DNA from 3 places in the Anaerobacillus sp. ABD4_527 genome. Region 1 is predicted to be linked to each of the others. Evidence: riboswitches for the same ligand, from Rfam matches in the RefSeq annotation. Region 1 holds a riboswitch; each other region holds the start of a gene.
What was found. Region 1 has a riboswitch for S-adenosylmethionine ahead of ACXAHI_RS09050 (PLP-dependent aspartate aminotransferase family protein). Riboswitches for the same ligand answer to the same signal wherever they lie in the genome.
Positions count from the first base shown of each region.

Region 2: it holds a riboswitch for S-adenosylmethionine, as region 1 does, so the genes downstream of both, ACXAHI_RS20670 (LLM class flavin-dependent oxidoreductase) here and ACXAHI_RS09050 (PLP-dependent aspartate aminotransferase family protein) in region 1, are expected to answer to the same signal.
Region 3: it holds a riboswitch for S-adenosylmethionine, as region 1 does, so the genes downstream of both, ACXAHI_RS10220 (MetQ/NlpA family ABC transporter substrate-binding protein) here and ACXAHI_RS09050 (PLP-dependent aspartate aminotransferase family protein) in region 1, are expected to answer to the same signal.

Region 1 covers NZ_JBSWXZ010000001.1:1,740,437-1,745,943, reverse strand. Annotated here, with positions in the region: gene metX (homoserine O-acetyltransferase MetX) at 1-925, shown strand, start outside; gene ACXAHI_RS09055 (O-acetylhomoserine aminocarboxypropyltransferase/cysteine synthase family protein) at 929-2,227, shown strand; SAM riboswitch class I at 2,246-2,358, shown strand; gene ACXAHI_RS09050 (PLP-dependent aspartate aminotransferase family protein) at 2,433-4,211, shown strand; gene ACXAHI_RS09045 (aliphatic sulfonate ABC transporter substrate-binding protein) at 4,233-5,237, shown strand; gene ACXAHI_RS09040 (ABC transporter permease) at 5,254-5,507, shown strand, end outside.
Region 2 covers NZ_JBSWXZ010000010.1:14,544-20,050, forward strand. Annotated here, with positions in the region: gene ssuE (NADPH-dependent FMN reductase) at 35-565, opposite strand; gene ACXAHI_RS20665 (acyl-CoA dehydrogenase family protein) at 614-1,756, opposite strand; SAM riboswitch class I at 1,841-1,946, opposite strand; SAM riboswitch class I at 2,092-2,193, shown strand; gene ACXAHI_RS20670 (LLM class flavin-dependent oxidoreductase) at 2,276-3,664, shown strand; gene ACXAHI_RS20675 (methionine ABC transporter ATP-binding protein) at 3,661-4,689, shown strand; gene ACXAHI_RS20680 (methionine ABC transporter permease) at 4,661-5,320, shown strand; gene ACXAHI_RS20685 (MetQ/NlpA family ABC transporter substrate-binding protein) at 5,338-5,507, shown strand, end outside.
Region 3 covers NZ_JBSWXZ010000001.1:1,972,611-1,978,117, reverse strand. Annotated here, with positions in the region: gene ACXAHI_RS10235 (peptide ABC transporter substrate-binding protein) at 1-207, shown strand, start outside; gene ACXAHI_RS10230 (DUF3899 domain-containing protein) at 265-633, shown strand; gene ACXAHI_RS10225 (S9 family peptidase) at 656-2,650, shown strand; SAM riboswitch class I at 2,776-2,884, shown strand; gene ACXAHI_RS10220 (MetQ/NlpA family ABC transporter substrate-binding protein) at 3,054-3,860, shown strand; gene ACXAHI_RS10215 (methionine ABC transporter ATP-binding protein) at 3,883-4,917, shown strand; gene ACXAHI_RS10210 (methionine ABC transporter permease) at 4,907-5,507, shown strand, end outside.

The DNA of each region.
Region 1 (5,507 bases):
GGGCAATCAGTATACGGTTGGAAGGAAACAAGATGGTTGGTGGGAAGGTCTGATCGGTCACGGGAAGTATGTAGATACCACTGAGTTTCAAGTAATTACATTCAACGTATTAGGCGGTTGTAATGGTTCGACGGGACCATTATCTCGTAATCCGTCTACAAACAGACCGTATCAGGCGGATTTTCCCTTCATAAGCGTGAGGGATATGGTTCATTCTCAAAAGCGAGCACTTGAAGCACTCGGTATCGATCGCCTTCATGCCGTGATCGGTGGGTCGCTTGGAGGCATGCAGGTGCTTGAGTGGGGAATTCTTTACCCTGATGCGATGGAGCACCTTGTTCCATTAGCTGTGACACCATCTTTGAGTGCTTACGGAATTGCCTATAATGCCATATCAAGACATGCCATAACGACTGACCCTGAATGGAAGGGAGGGTATTATGATCAAACGCAACCTCCCGCATCGGGGTTAGCAACAGCACGTATGATCGGAATGATTTCGTACCGAACTGATGAGATGTTTCAGAAGAAATTTGGAAGAAGGGTCATTGCAAAACCTGAAGATCACCATGATGAGGCTCTTTACGATGTCGAATCTTACCTTCAATACCAGGGTAAAAAGCTAGTTGGTCGGTTTGATGCCAATAGCTATTTGTACTTATTAAAAGCAATGGATGACCATGATATTACCAGGGGAAGGGACGCACCTATTGAAGAAGTGAAGGCAAATGTTTTAGCAATTAGTTTTAAAGGTGATTTAATTTACCCTCCTAAAGATCTTGAAGCTTTATTTTCGCTAAAGGCGCGTTTTACGATCGTTGATACAAAGTATGGTCATGATGGATTCCTCGTTGAATTTGAGAGATGGGGGCAATTGATCAGAGAACATATACAAGAACCTTCAAAAATACAAAGGAGTGGATAAGAGATGGCAGAGAAGCGTTATAACTTAGAAACGATTGGCATTCATGGTGGTTTACAGGCAGATCCAGCTACGGGAGCGAGAGCGCTACCGATCTATCAATCCAACGCTTACAAATTTAATAGCACAGAACATGCAGCTGATTTGTTTGGTTTAAAAGAAGAAGGGTTTATTTATTCTAGAATTGGTAATCCGACGGTAGGAACGCTTGAAGAACGGGTTGCGGAGCTTGAAGGCGGAATTGGAGCACTCGGTCTTGCAAGTGGTATGGCAGCTATTACGAACGCGATCTTAAATATTGCGAATAGCGGTGATGAAATTGTTTCTGCTTCTACTTTATATGGCGGCACATATAACCTTTTTTCAACGACGCTTCCTAAATACGGCATAAAAACCAACTTTGTTGATCCGAAAGATCCGGAATCGTTTAGAAGTGCGATTACACCTAATACAAAAGCAATTTTTGCAGAAACGATCGGTAATCCAGGTCTTCACGTACTCGATATCGAGAAAGTGGCTGAAATCGCTCATGAAGCTGGCATTCCGCTTATCATCGACAATACCTTTGCAACACCGTATTTATGTAGACCGATCGAGCATGGTGCTGATATTGTTATTCATTCTGCGACGAAGTGGCTTGGTGGAAATGGTTCAACGATGGGCGGTTTGATCGTCGATAGTGGAAAGTTCGATTGGAATTCATCTAAATTCCCAGGTTTTATCGAACCAGATCCTTCCTATCACAACATCGTTTATGCAGAGGCCCTGCCTGAAGCAGCTTTCATCATAAAAGCTCGCGTTCAACTATTACGAGACACAGGCGCCTCATTGAGTCCTTTTAACGCTTTCCAAATCGCATTAGGAATTGAGACACTTCACGTTAGAATGAAGGAACATGTTGCGAACACGCGTAAAATCGTTACCTACTTGAAAGAAAATCCGGCAGTTGAATGGGTGAGTTATCCTGAAGAAGAAAATCATCCGTCAAAGACCTTAGCTGCAAACTATTTACCAAAAGGTGCGGGAGCAGTAGTCGTCTTCGGAATAAAAGGCGGCCGCGAAACCGGAGCAGGAATTATTAACTCAGTAAACCTGTGGTCACATGTGGCGAACGTTGGGGATGCAAAAAGCTTGATCATTCATCCTGCAAGCACAACTCACCAGCAGTTAAGTGCAGAAGAACTAACCGCTGCGGGTGTTCGAGATGACTTGATCCGCTTGTCGGTAGGCATCGAACATATCGATGATCTTATCGACGATTTGGATCAGGCAATTACAAAAGCAAGAATAGAAGCAAGTGTATAGCAAAAACTAAATAAATTACTCTTATCCAGAGAGGCAGAGGGACTGGCCCGATGATGCCCGGCAACCTTTAAGCAAGATGCTTAAAAAGGTGCTACTTCCTGCAGAATAGCTACTATTCTGAGAGATAAGAGGAGGCAAAAGCCCTCTTCTTATTGAAGTGGGCTTTTTTTATATTTACTACAACACAATTACTGGAGGAATTACAATGACACAACAATATCAGTTCGACACACTTTCCCTACACGGGGGCCAATCCCCAGATCCAACGACTGGCTCAAGAGCAGTACCGATTTATCAAACGAGCTCGTACGTTTTTCATGATAGCGAACATGCCGAGCGATTATTTTCTCTTGATGAACCAGGAAACATTTACTCCCGGATTGGAAATCCCACGGTGGATGTTTTTGAGAAACGAATGGCTCTGCTTGAAGACGGGGTCGCAGCGGTTGCAACTTCATCAGGTCAGGCGGCAATCGCACTTTCTATTCTGAATATCGCAAGTGCGGGTGACGAGATCGTAGCGGCTTCTAACTTATACGGCGGTACTTATAACTTATTTGCGGTAACCCTCCCGAGATATGGGATCAACGTAAAGTTTGTCGATCCAACAGATCCAGAAAACTTTAGAAAAGCGATAACTGATAAAACAAAAGGTGTTTTCGCTGAAATCATCGGGAACCCAAGCTTGTCTGTACTAAATGTAGAAAAAGTCTCAGCAATCGCACATGGAGCAGGCATTCCATTGATCGTCGATAATACGTTTGCCACTCCATACGCATGTAAGCCACTCACTTTAGGAGCAGATATCGTTGTACATTCTGCGACGAAGTGGATTGGTGGCCACGGTACATCGATTGGAGGAGTAGTCATCGACGGAGGTCGTTTTAATTGGAACTCTCCGAAGTTTCCAACGTTCACTGAACCTGACGATAGCTACAACGGCATTCGCTATGCGATTGATTTTGCGACTCTTGCGTTCAGCACAAAATTACGTGTCCAGCTCCTTCGTGACTTTGGGTCATGTTTGAGTCCATTCAATGCCTTTCTTCTTTTACAAGGACTTGAGACGCTTCATCTCAGAGCGGAAAAACATAATGAGAATGCACTTAAGCTAGCAACCTATTTACAAGATCATCCTGCAGTAGAGTGGGTTAGCTATCCTGGTCTTCCAAGTCATCCTTCCTATCATGATGCGAAAGAAATTTTAACAAATGGTTTTGGTGCAGTTGTGAACTTTGGCATAAAAGGAGGAAAGGAAGCAGGCCGAAAGCTCATTGATCATGTTTCGCTTTGGTCTCACCTTGCAAATGTGGGGGATGCAAAAAGCTTGATCATTCATCCAGCGAGTACGACTCATCAGCAGTTGAGTAGAGAGCAGCTAGAGAAAGCAGGAGTAAAAGAAGAACTGATTCGCCTATCTGTCGGTGTAGAAGGTGCAGACGATTTAATCTTCGACTTGGATCAATCGCTTCGTAAAGCGACAGGTCTAGAAACGGATACTCGTATCGTCATCAATGATGAAGGTGAAATTCAATGGGCGCTTCAAAGTCCTTATGAAAAAGAAGTGATCGATGGTGTTGAAACGCAAAGACAGAAAACACTTGCCGTCGTTGGTCTAAGTGGGAACGAATCGCGACCAAGTCACCGATTAGCAAGGAAGATGCAAAGGCTAGGATACAAGATAATCCCTGTGAATCCGAAGGCAGATACAATCCTAGGTGAAAAAGCGTATCCCGATTTAAAAAGTGTCCCACATTTCATTGATGTCGTGCAGGTGTTTAGAAGTCCTGAGGCAGCTGTTGAAATCGCAAGGGAAGCAGGGGAGATCAAGCCACGAATCTTCTGGCTGCAAGAAGGGGTGGTATCTGAAGAAGCTGCACAAATAGCAGCAGACGCTGGATTACAAGTTGTTCATAATCGATGCACATATAAAGAAGCCCAGAGGCTAAGAGGCACGATTTCAACATATGCATGTGAACTTTAAAAAGGAGAGGGAGAAACCATTATGAAGAGAATTCCATGGATTGATTTAAGAAGTTTCGTTGCACTCGCTCTAATCGCGGCGTTGATTATTAGTGCAGGCTGTTCTTCTTCAGACGCTTCTTCAAAGGAAGGGCCTGATGAAATCAGAGTGGATTACGCTTACTATTCTCCTACTAGTCTTGTGGTGAAGAAGCAAGGGCTTCTTGAAGAGGAGTTTGAGGGCGAGGACATCAACATCGAATACGTCTTGAGTCAAGGAAGTAACAAAGCGCTTGAATTCTTAAATAGTAACAGTATTGATTTTGGTTCAACGGCAGGTGCAGCGGCACTGATGGCAAAAGCAAAAGGCGCACCGATTAAAAACGTGTATATTTATTCAAAGCCAGAATGGACAGCACTCGTTACTGGAAAAGATTCAAGTATTCGTAGTGTAGAAGATTTAAAAGGTAAAAAGGTAGCCGCAACGCTCGGAACGGATCCTTACATCTTCTTGCTTCGTTCTTTGAATGAAGTGGGGTTAACTCAAGATGATGTTGAACTTGTGAATCTTCAGCATGGAGACGGTGCCTCTGCCTTAAGTACTGGTCAGGTGGATGCATGGGCAGGACTGGACCCTCATATGGCGCGTCTTGAATTAGAAACAGGAGCAGACCTTTTTTATCGAAACGCAGATCTGAATACGTATGGTTTCTTAAACACACGGACAGAGTTTGCTGAAAAATATCCTGAACACGTGAAACGAGTGATTAGCGTTTACGAGAAAGCTAGAAAATGGGTGATCGAACACCCGCAAGAGGCAGCTGAGCTATTAGCTGAAGAAGCTGATATCCAACTTGACGTAGCAAAAAAGCAGCTGGAAAGAAATGATTTCTCAAGTCCCGTACCTGGTGAAGAACAGAAGAAAGCGATTGTTGAAGCAGGAAACGTACTGCAAAAAGGGGAGATTATTGAGCCAGATGTTGATATTAAAACGTTAACGGATGAATTGATCGATCCATCGTTTGCGGAAGAAGTCATCCAGAACTAGAAAGGGGATAAGATCCATGGCAAAAAACCATACGGAAGCAATCCCCTTAAAGGGGATTACAGGTAAGGCCTCGCCTAAACCGTTCAATTTACATCCGATTCTTATTGGAAGTATTCTCCCGCTCATTTTGTTAATCGTTTGGGAGTCTCTAAGTCGTTTAGGGGTGCTGCCTTCTTACCTACTTCCAGCTCCAACGGTAATCTTTAATACAATCGTCGATTTAGGAGCCGATGGTACTCTTTTTGGCCATATTGGCATTACCCTTTATCG
Region 2 (5,507 bases), on a different contig from region 1:
ATAGATGACGAACATCTCGTTCGTCATCTATTTTTTATATATTAAGTTCCTCCACCAACGTCTCCAAATTCCCCTTCAACCGCTCTTTCGCCTCTTCATCCAAAATAAACTCATTCCCCTCACCACGCTGAACATGCTGGTCGATCACATACGCACCGCTAAGGAGATTCGTCGCTCCAAGAGAAGAGAGTACAGGCTTAAGCGCATAATCGATCGCAAGGAGGTGCCCGAACGATCCACCGATCATCAATGGAAGAACGGCTTTCCCTTTCAATCCTTTTTGAGGAAGAAGATCAAGGTACGTCTTCAATATCCCTGTATAAGCAGCTTTATAAACAGGCGTCAAAATAATAACGGCATCCGCTTTTTCTACTTTTTCGTTCGCTTCTAAAATCGCAGTGCTGCTAAAGTTAGCGGTGATTAAATCTGTAGCGGGTAAGTCGATGACATTGATTGATTCATAGGAAATCGACTGCTCCTTTAAATAACTTTCTGCATAGTCCTTGATTCCTTTTAGTCTCGATTGAAGGGAGTTTCCTCCGTAAATAAGTACAACATTGCTCATTGTTTTCACTCTCCTAAACTAGTGTCATCACATTTTTCTAACACATACTTAGTCAGCAAACACGCTGTTTGCAAGACTATACACAATCGCATCGTCTGTCGGCGGGTTATGAAGTCCTGCGCGTACATTTCGGAAATGGCGCTGTAATGGGTTGCTGGCAGACAGGCTTCTAGCACCGACCACGCGCATCGCTAAATCTACGACTCGGTTCGCACTATTTGTTACGATATGCTTCACGGCTGCTAAGTCCGCTCCCATATGCGGGCGCTCTTCAGGGTTTTCACTCCATCTCTTTGCGACAGCATAAAGAACTTCTCGAGCGTTGAATAGCTCTAACTGCATCTCGCCGATCTTTCTCCTTACTTCTGGCACGTCTTTTATCGGTCCAGGAAGTGTGGAAGGGGAGAAGGAGGAGGCGAATTCGACCGTGTAATCCATGGCTGAAGAGGCGATGCCAAGGTAAACGGCTGGAATCTGCAGGTACCATCCTTTCGGAGATGCTTTGTGGTTCTCCTCAATTACCAATAGATCTTCAGGTTTAACGTGGACGTTATGTAGCACGAGATCATCACTCTTTGTCCCTTTCATGGAGATACTGTCCCACGTTTCCTCAACTTGTACGCCTTCAAGCTTATGATCGATCAGGACAAACCCTTTCTTACCGGTTTGATCAACGTCAGCTGTGACGATGGAGTAATCAAGCGCCACGGCCATCGACGTAAAGGATTTTCGTCCATTGATGATCCAGCCCTCCGGCGTTTTTGTAGCAGTCGTTTGAGGAATCCCGCCGCGTGAAGGACTGCCGGTCGCTTTTTCAGTTTGCGCAAGGTTGAGTAGTGCTTTTTCGTTTACGATCAAGTGGCACACTTTTTCGAAAACCGCTTCATCCCAGGCTCGCGATTCAGCGATTTCTAAGATAACGCCAAGCTGCCAGCCGAGGGACAGTGCCGTCGGACCATCACCTGATGCGAGCTGTTCTTGAACTTTCAAGAACTCGTACAAGTTAAGACCAGAGCCTCCATATTCTTTTGGTACAGTGAGTGATAAAAAGTTCCTTGCCTTTAAATCTTCGAAGTTCTCGTAAGGAAACCTTTCTTCTTCATCATATTTTGCAGATCTACTTTTAAAAAGTTCAACGAGTTCAGTGAGTTCTTCCTTCAAATCAGGCTGCTTTTCAGTTGCAAATGGCATCGGTATCCTCCTTTTTCTCTATACAAAAAAAGTCTACTTTCAGCTGAAAGTAGACTTAGGCTCATCAAAATTCGAACCATACAAGCTTCATCTTTCAGACAAAAAGTCTGCTGGAATGAGCACCTTGCTTAAGATAAGCGGTTGCTGCAGGATCGTTGGACCAGATTCCTCCCCTGACTCTAGATAAATGTATGCGGTAGTGCGTTAAAGAATAGAATACGGACAAATAAACGCAATGTCAACAAGTAATTAGAAAAGAAATAATTTTTTGATTTTTTGTTGACAGGGAATCGATCGGTGCTGTATATTCATCGTTAAATTCAATAAAACAAACTTTCTTATCAAGAGAGGTGGAGGGACTGGCCCTTTGAAGCCTCGGCAACAGACTCGGTTGAGTACTGTGCCAATTCCAGCAAGCGATGCTTGAAGGATAAGAAAAGACAGTTGCTTTTTCACGGCCTCTTCTTTTCTTATGAAGAGGCCTTTTTATGTTTTAAAAAAGAGTGGAGGTTCAAAGAGATGAGTAAACAAATCATTTTGAATGCGTTCGACATGAACAGTTCGATGCACAATTCACATGGGCTATGGAAGCATCCAGAAAGTCAGCGTCATCAGAGATACAAAGACTTAGACTACTGGATCGACCTTGCTAAGACATTAGAGAAAGGGAAGTTCGATGCGGTCTTCTTTGCAGATGTTCTTGGTGTTTATGATGTGTACCAAAAGAGTAAGGATCCTTCAATCCGTGATGGATTGCAAGTGCCGATCAATGATCCCGCACTTCTTGTCCCTGCGATGGCGAGTGTGACCGAGCACCTTTCCTTCGCTGTTACGGTCAGCACGACGTACGAAGCACCTTTTGGAAATGCGCGCAGATTTTCGACGCTTGATCATCTAACAAAAGGGCGAGTTGCCTGGAACGTCGTTACCTCTTATTTACCGAATGCGGCACGCAACTTCGGACTTGAGAAGATGATTCGTCATGATGAGCGTTATGATATCGCTCATGAGTATATGGACGTGTCCTACAAATTGTGGGAAAGGAGCTGGGAGGATGGTGCTGTGGTTGAAGATCGAGAAGCTGATACGCTTGTTGAGCCCGACAAAGTTCATGAAATCAATCATGAAGGTCACTATTTCAGTGTTGAAGGACCGCATCTTAGTGAACCGTCTCCGCAGCGAACGCCTGTGATCTATCAAGCTGGGACATCAGAGAAAGGGCGAGAATTCGCATCAAAGCATGCGGAGTGCGTGTTTGTCGGAGGACCGACTCCTGAGAGAATCCACTACTATGCCGATGATATTCGTGAGCGTGCCGTCAAGCATGGAAGAAATCCAGATCACGTGAAAATTTTCTCGTTTTTAAGTGTGATCGTAGGTGAAACGACTGAGGAAGCAGAGGCGAAGTTTGAGGCGTACAACAAGCTATGGAGTGCTGATGCAGCAAAGGCTCAATACGGTGCGAGCGGCTATGATGTTGCAGAGTTTGAAGAGATGGACCTTGATGAGCCGTTTGAATATAAGAAATCAACAGAAGGCGGTCAGTATAAAGCGGCAACGTTGACGAAGGATGCGCCGAAAAAGCTGACGGTAAGAGAGGTGTTGAATCGCTTTGAATCGATCGACCGCAACAGCGTGATCGTTGGTAACCCTTCTGATGTAGCAGATGCGATTCAATTTCAATTCGAAGCTTCAGGAGTAGATGGATTTAATTTGAACCACCTCGTAACGCCTGGAGACTTGGAAGCTTTCGTAGAATTAGTCGTACCAGAACTACAAAAGCGTGGTCTTTATAAAAAGGATTATCAAGAAGGTACGCTGCGTGAAAAGCTCTTCAACAAAGACGCAAGACTGCCAGACGACCATCCAGGAAAAAACTACGCTTTTCGTAAGGAAGTCGTGCGATGATCGAACTAAGAGAGATTACGAAAGAGTATGGAAAGAAGGACAAGATCGTTGCTGTCGATAACGTTTCTCTTCGTGTAGAAAAGGGAGAAATCTACGGAATCGTTGGGTATAGCGGAGCGGGTAAAAGTACGCTTCTACGTTTTATAAATGCTTTGGAAAGACCGACGACAGGATCAGTACACGTTGACGGAATCGACTTGCTATCGCTATCGAATAAAGAGCTTCGAAAAGCAAGGCAATCGATCGGAATGATTTTTCAAGGATTCTATTTGGTTGCTTCAAAAACAGTCTATGAGAACGTCGCATTTGCACTTCTGGCTGCTGGAGTTAGTAAAAAGCAGATCGGTGAAAAGGTCGATCATTTATTGAGCGTAGTTGACCTTGCTGATCAGAAGGAGAAATACCCGTCACAGTTGAGCGGTGGTCAGAAGCAAAGAGTGAGTATCGCGCGGGCTTTAGCAAATGATCCGAAGGTGTTGCTGTGTGATGAGGCGACGTCCGCTCTAGATCCTAACACGACAAAATCCATTCTTTCATTGCTGAAAGACATCAATCAAAAACTTGGGATTACGATCGTCATCATCACGCATGAAATGGAAGTGGTGAAGGAGATCTGTCATCGCTGTGCGGTCATGCGTGAGGGAAGAGTCGTGGAGTCGGGCACGACGTTCGATATTTTTTCGGATCCAAAAGATGCATTAACAAAAACGTTCATTCAGAACGTACTAGAGTTCCATCTTCCTGATTCGTTGATCGAACATGTACAAGGGAAGCTAGTGAAGCTCATGTTTCTCCGCGATCTAGCAACGGATTCGGTCGTTTCCGATATGCTGCAGAGGTTTAATGTGAAAGGCAACATTTTGCATGGAAAAGTCGAATACATCCAGGAAACGCCGCTCGGTGTGTTCATCATGGATGTGAGTGGAGAGGATGCTGAAGTGTCTCGAGCGATCGCTTACTTAGAGAAGCGAGTAAACAACGTGGAGGTGATCAACGATGGACCACATTATCGAGCTCTTGCCTGAACTGAACGTCGCGTTTTTTGAGACGTTGATCATGGTTGGAATCGCTTTGTTGTTTGCTGTTTTCATTGGTCTCCCGTTAGGGGTCATCCTCTTTATCACAGATCGAGGGTTGTTTTTAGAAAATAAATGGGTGAAACAAGCGGTCGGCATCATCATCAACTTGATTCGTTCCGTCCCCTTCATCATCTTGCTCGTATTCTTGCTTCCGGTAACGAGTCTTCTGTTGGGAACGACGATTGGACCTATGGCAGCTTCTGTTTCCCTTTCCGTTGCAGCGATTCCGTTTTATGCAAGAATCGTAGAATCGGCTGCTCGTGAGATCGACAAAGGTGTGATTGAGGCAGCCGTAGCAGCGGGTGCTTCACCGTGGATGATCATTAAACACATCGTCTTGCCAGAGGCGAAGCCTGGATTGATCACAGGGCTCACGATTACGGCGATTAGTTTGATCGGCTACTCGGCGATGGCTGGAACGATCGGCGGTGGAGGAATCGGGGATCTTGCGATTCGCTACGGATACTACCGTTATGATGATACGGTCATGTTCACGACCGTCATTCTATTGATCGTCATCGTTCAGCTCGTACAGTACTTTGGTGATTTTATTGCGAAAACAGTAGATAAGAAATAATGGATGGAGGCTTTTATATGAAGAAAAATACGATCGTGATGATCGTTCTCTTACTAGTAGTCGGTGTATTATCGGCATGTGGGGACAAGAGTAGTGAAGCGAGCAAGTTAGAAAAGAAAGAATTGATACTCGGAGGAACGATTCCGTATAGCGATATGCTAGAAAAGGGTGTTAAACCTTATCTTGA
Region 3 (5,507 bases), 230 kb from region 1:
GATTCGCTCATCGCAGAGTCTAAGATGGTGCAGGATGAGGAAAAGCGAATGGAACTCTTGCATAAAGCAGAGGATGTGTTGATGGAAGATATGCCGTTTATGCCTGTCTATCATTATTCTCAAAACTACTTAACTTCACAAGAGTATGACGGAATCGTCTATCCGGTCAACAGGTACCCTGACCTACGCTATGCTGAAAAGAAATAATGTAATGGAGGAAGATCTGCTGAGCAGATCTTCCTTTACCTTGAAAGGATGAGCGAGATGCGAAGGTATGGACTAGCTTTGCTAGGCTCTTTTATTGTGGCGATCATATTTTGGTTAATTCAAGGCGACGCTATTCAATTTGTTAATCGTTCATTTTATTGGGGGATTATTGCGCTAACGGCTGGAACGATTTTAGTGGTGTTAAAAAGTGGCTTCCTAACCTTATTGTTCGAAGGTTTTTCTAAGATCCACCGAATGATTGTGCCTCGGTCACGTTCTATGGAACGTGTCGATGAGCAGGTGAAGAGGGACCCGAGTTTTACAGATTGGAAGGAACGAGTGCTCGTAAGTGGAATTCTTATATGTTACGGAGCAGGCACTGGACTTACAGGAATGTCAGTAGCAGGCGTATTTCTATTTATTTGAAACAATGAGGAGAGGTGTTTAGATGAAAACAAAGATAGAGAAAGAGGAACTTCAAGCAACATCACTATATGACCTGGTATTTGTAGGAGACCCGCAGCTTTCTCCTGACGGGAAAAAAGTGATCTATGTGAAGAAAAAAATTACTGAGGATCGAGAGTATGCTTCTCATCTCGTCATGATCGATCGTGAGAGTGGTGAAGAAGTGGCCTGGACATCGCCCGGGTCTCGCCATCTTGATTCTTCTCCAAGATGGTCTCCTGATGGAAAGGAAATCGCGTTTGTTTCAAACCGTTCGAGAGAAAACCAAATATGGATCATATCTGCTTTCGGAGGTGAGGCCGAACAAGTAACCTCTCTAAAAAATGGAGCAAGTCGCCCGGTGTGGAAACCTGACGGGACTGAACTTCTCGTGTTGAGTGAGAGCACTCCTAAAGGTGGAGATGAGAAGGAAGAAAAAAGAAAGAAAGCACTCGTCGTCGAAGAGCTGCATTACAAAGCAGATGGAAAAGGTTTTCTTAATGGGAAACATACACAGGTCGTCGTAATCGATCGAAAGACTGGGGATGAAAACTGGGTGACGGATGCTGACCTGAATCACTCGGACGCTAGCTGGTCTCCTGATGGTAAACAGATCGCATACGTAAGAAGTAGACGGGAAGAGAAAGGTTCATATGTCCAATCGGATCTATTTATTCAGAATCTTGGAGAAGGATGTGAAGCTGAGCGGCTTAATTCTGAAGGAAGTAGTTTCATAGCTCCGCGGTGGTCTCCAGATGGTTCATCACTATCTTACATTGGACATAACTTTGAGTATGAGAGTGCGACTCTGAATAGAGTTTGGACGGTTGAAATTGAATCGAAAACATTGACGTGCCTTACAGAAACAATCGACCTCGAGTGTTCAGATGTTCTCATTTCAGATCTCCACTGGGGAATTGAGCCGTCTGGAGCGGTGTGGAACGAAGACGGCAAGGCACTCTATTTCCTTGCGAGTGAACATGGAAACACAGGAATTTATTCCATTTGTCTAGATGGCACCCTTCGACAAATAGCGGGGGGTGACAGGCACCACTACGCACTTCACGTAGCGGGTGGTGAAGCTGCAGTAGCGATCAGTGATCCGGTGAATGTTGGTGATATCTATACGCTATCGTTAGAAGGAGAAAGCTCGATAGAAAGAATCACTTCCTGTAATGAAGAGGTGTTGAGTGAGAATTCGCTTTCTACTCCACAACCGTACACGTATGAAAGCAGAGATGGACTGAACATACAGGGGTGGATCATGAAACCGACTTCCTTTGAGGAAGGGAAACAGTATCCGACAGTATTAGAAATTCACGGCGGTCCCCACATGATGTATGGGAATTCATTCATGCACGAATTTCAGCTTCTTGCATCAAGAGGATATGCAGTAGTCTATACGAATCCTCGCGGTAGTCAAGGATATGGTCAGGAGTTCGTGAATGGATGCCGTGGCGACTATGGTGGCGGCGACTATGACGATGTCATGGCAGGTATAGAAGCAGCTGTCGCGCAAACGAGCTTCATAGATTCTGAGAATTTGTTCGTTACCGGCGGCAGCTATGGCGGGTTCATGACGAACTGGATCGTTGGAAAAACAAATCTATTTAAGGCGGCTGTAACGCAGCGATCGATCTCCAACTGGTTAAGCTTCTACGGAGTAAGCGACATAGGTTATTTCTTCACTAAGTGGGAAGTGGGAGCTGACCTCGATGAAGATCCAACGAAGCTATGGGATCATTCACCGTTGAAATATGTTGATAAAATCAAAACACCGCTTCTTATTCTACACAGCGAACAGGACTACCGATGCCCGATCGAGCAAGGTGAGCAGTTGTTCGTTGCGTTGAAGCACCGTGAGAAAAAGACGAAGTTTGTGAGATTCCCAGAATCAGATCACAACCTTTCAAGAAACGGACATCCTGAGCTAAGGGTAGAGCGTTTGAACCATCTGGTCGGCTGGTTTGATGAACACCTCGAAAGCGAGAAAAATTAATCGACAAAATGTGAGGGGTGCCAGGCACCGCAAAGCGCACCGGTACCACGTAGAAAAAGCACTTGACGTTCGGTGAGTGAGGTACTATACTGTTGAGAATAGTTAAACAATCTGAATAATTCAAACTCTTATCAAGAGTGGCGGAGGGACTGGCCCATTGACGCCCAGCAACCATCTCAGTTCGTGAGAAAGGTGCTAATTCCAGCAAACGAGCGATCGTTTGAAAGATGAGAGAGAGTTACATAATGGAAAACACCCAACTCTCTCTGTTCAGCAGGGAGAGTTTTTTTGTTTATGGGGTTGAAACAAAGGAGGGAACCGACGCTCTGGTGATATCGTACGTTTACGTAATTTAGTGCAAAGACGCTTTAAATGAATATAGGAGAGAAAGGGAGTTAAGAGAATGAAGAAACTATCGCTACTAGTAGGTGCATTATTATTAATTGTCGCAGCAGGGTGTTCTGGCAGTGCAGAGTCAGGCAACTCAACCGAAGGGCCGCTAAAGGTAGGGGTAACAGCCGGTCCACATGAAGATGTGATGAAGAAAGTAAAAGAAGTTGCTGAGAAAGATGGTTTTGAGATCGATGTCGTGGCGTTCAACGATTATGTTATGCCAAACAAGGCTCTTGATGAAGGGGAACTCGATGCGAATGTTTACCAGCACGAACCGTATTTAAATGATTTTGTTGAAGAGCGTGGGATGGAATTATCTAAGGTTGCGACGACGATTAATTTTCCGATGGGCATCTATTCCGATCAATATGAGAGCCTTGATAATTTGAAGAAAGGTGACAAAGTAGGATTACCGAATCACTCTACTGGAGAACCCCGAGCCCTCATGTTGTTTGAGGAAGCAGGGATCATTGAATTAAAAGACGGTGTAGGAGTTGAAGCAACGATTAAGGATATTGAGAAGAACCCGTTGAATCTTGAGTTTGTTCCTCTTGAAGCATCGCAGATTCCAAGGCAACTAGGTGAGCTTGCCATCGCTGCGATCAACACGAACTATGCGATGGAAAGCGGTCGGGTTCCAACTGAAGATTCTCTCGTAATGGAACCAGAAGATTCTCCTTGGGTGAACGTAATCGCAACAAAAACCGAGAATAAAGACGACGAAAGAATCAATAAACTAGTGGAATATTATCAGTCAGATGAAGTTAAGAAGTTTATTGAGGAAGAATTCAACGGCTCAGTCATAGCATCCTGGTAATTTCGGTAAAGGAGAGAAGGAAATGATACGACTAGAAAATATCTCAAAAGCGTTTCAAACCGGAACTACTATTACGAAGGCTCTGGATAGCGTTGACCTTAACGTTGAAAAGGGAAAGATCTATGGTGTGATCGGTTATAGTGGCGCTGGTAAAAGTACCCTCGTTCGAACGGTCAATCTGTTAGAGAGACCAACAGAAGGGAAAGTGTTCATTAATGATGTAGAGTTAACCGGTCTATCAGCTGGCAAGTTAAAGAAAACACGTCAGCGAATCGGAATGATCTTTCAGTCGTTCAATCTATTAAAAACGGGGACGGTTTATCAAAATATCGCCATCCCCCTTAAGCTCACTGGGGTTTCAAAAAAGGAGATCGATTCCCGAGTAAGAAAGTATCTACAGATCGTAGGACTAGAAGATAAGCGCGACGTATATCCTGGACAGCTCTCAGGCGGGCAGAAACAAAGAGTTGCGATTGCCCGTGCGCTAGCGCATGAACCGGAAGTTCTTCTGTGTGATGAAGCAACGAGCGCGCTCGATCCTGACACAACGGAGTCGATTTTATCTTTACTCGAGCAAATCAACCAGGAGTTCGGACTAACGATTCTACTCATTACACATGAAATGCACGTGGTTCAAAAGATTTGTCATGAAGTGGCCGTGATGGAAAACGGACGCATCATTGAACAAGGACTCGTTGTTGATCTATTTAGTAGACCAAAGACGCCTACGACGAAACGATTCGTACAATCGCTGTTTCAAGATGACGTACCTGAATCCCTCGTGAAGAAGCTGGAGTCGAAGGGACAAATCGTGACGCTTTCCTTTGTAGGAGAGTCGTCAGGAAAGCCTGCACTTGCGCTCCTTAGTAAAAACTTTGATATTTATCCATCTATTCTTGCAGGGAATATCACGCAGCTTAAGGATCAACCTTTTGGTAGATTAGTTGTTCATCTTGAAGGAGAAGAGTCAGAAACGAAGAGAGCAGTTATGTTTTTAGAAGAACGGGGAATTTTTGTAGAAGGGTATGTACCGGAGGTGAACGCGCATGTCAGCTAAGATTTCGGAATTTATCGATTTATGGGGGGCAGATATTTGGAGTGCAATCATCGAAACGTTCCAGATGGTAGGAATCTCGCTGTTGATTTCCGTGCTATTAGGATTACCACTCGGTGTGCTTCTCGTGCTAACAAGACCTGGGAAGGCGCTAGATAACAAGATACTATTTCGATTGTTAAACGCTGTGATCAATGTGATCAGGTCCATCCCGTTCATCATCTTATTGTTTTTCATCCTGCCTTTTACAAAATTTATCGCAGGCACTACGATTGGAGTGAAGGGTGTAATCGTGCCGCTCGTCGTCTTTACTGCTCCATACATAGCAAGGTTGATGGAGTCCGCTCTTCTTGAAGTGGATCGAGGAGTCGTTGAAGCCTATGAGGCGATGGGGATTAAGACGCGCCACATCATCTGGCATGTACTTGTAAGAGAATCGCGTTCTTCCATCGTATTAGGGCTTACCATTGCAACGATTGGTTTGATCGGAGCCACCGCGATGGCAGGGCTTGTCGGAGCAGGTGGATTAGGTGACCTTGCGTATCGATATGGGCATCTTCGTTACGAAGTCGACGTGATGTACGTAACGGTGT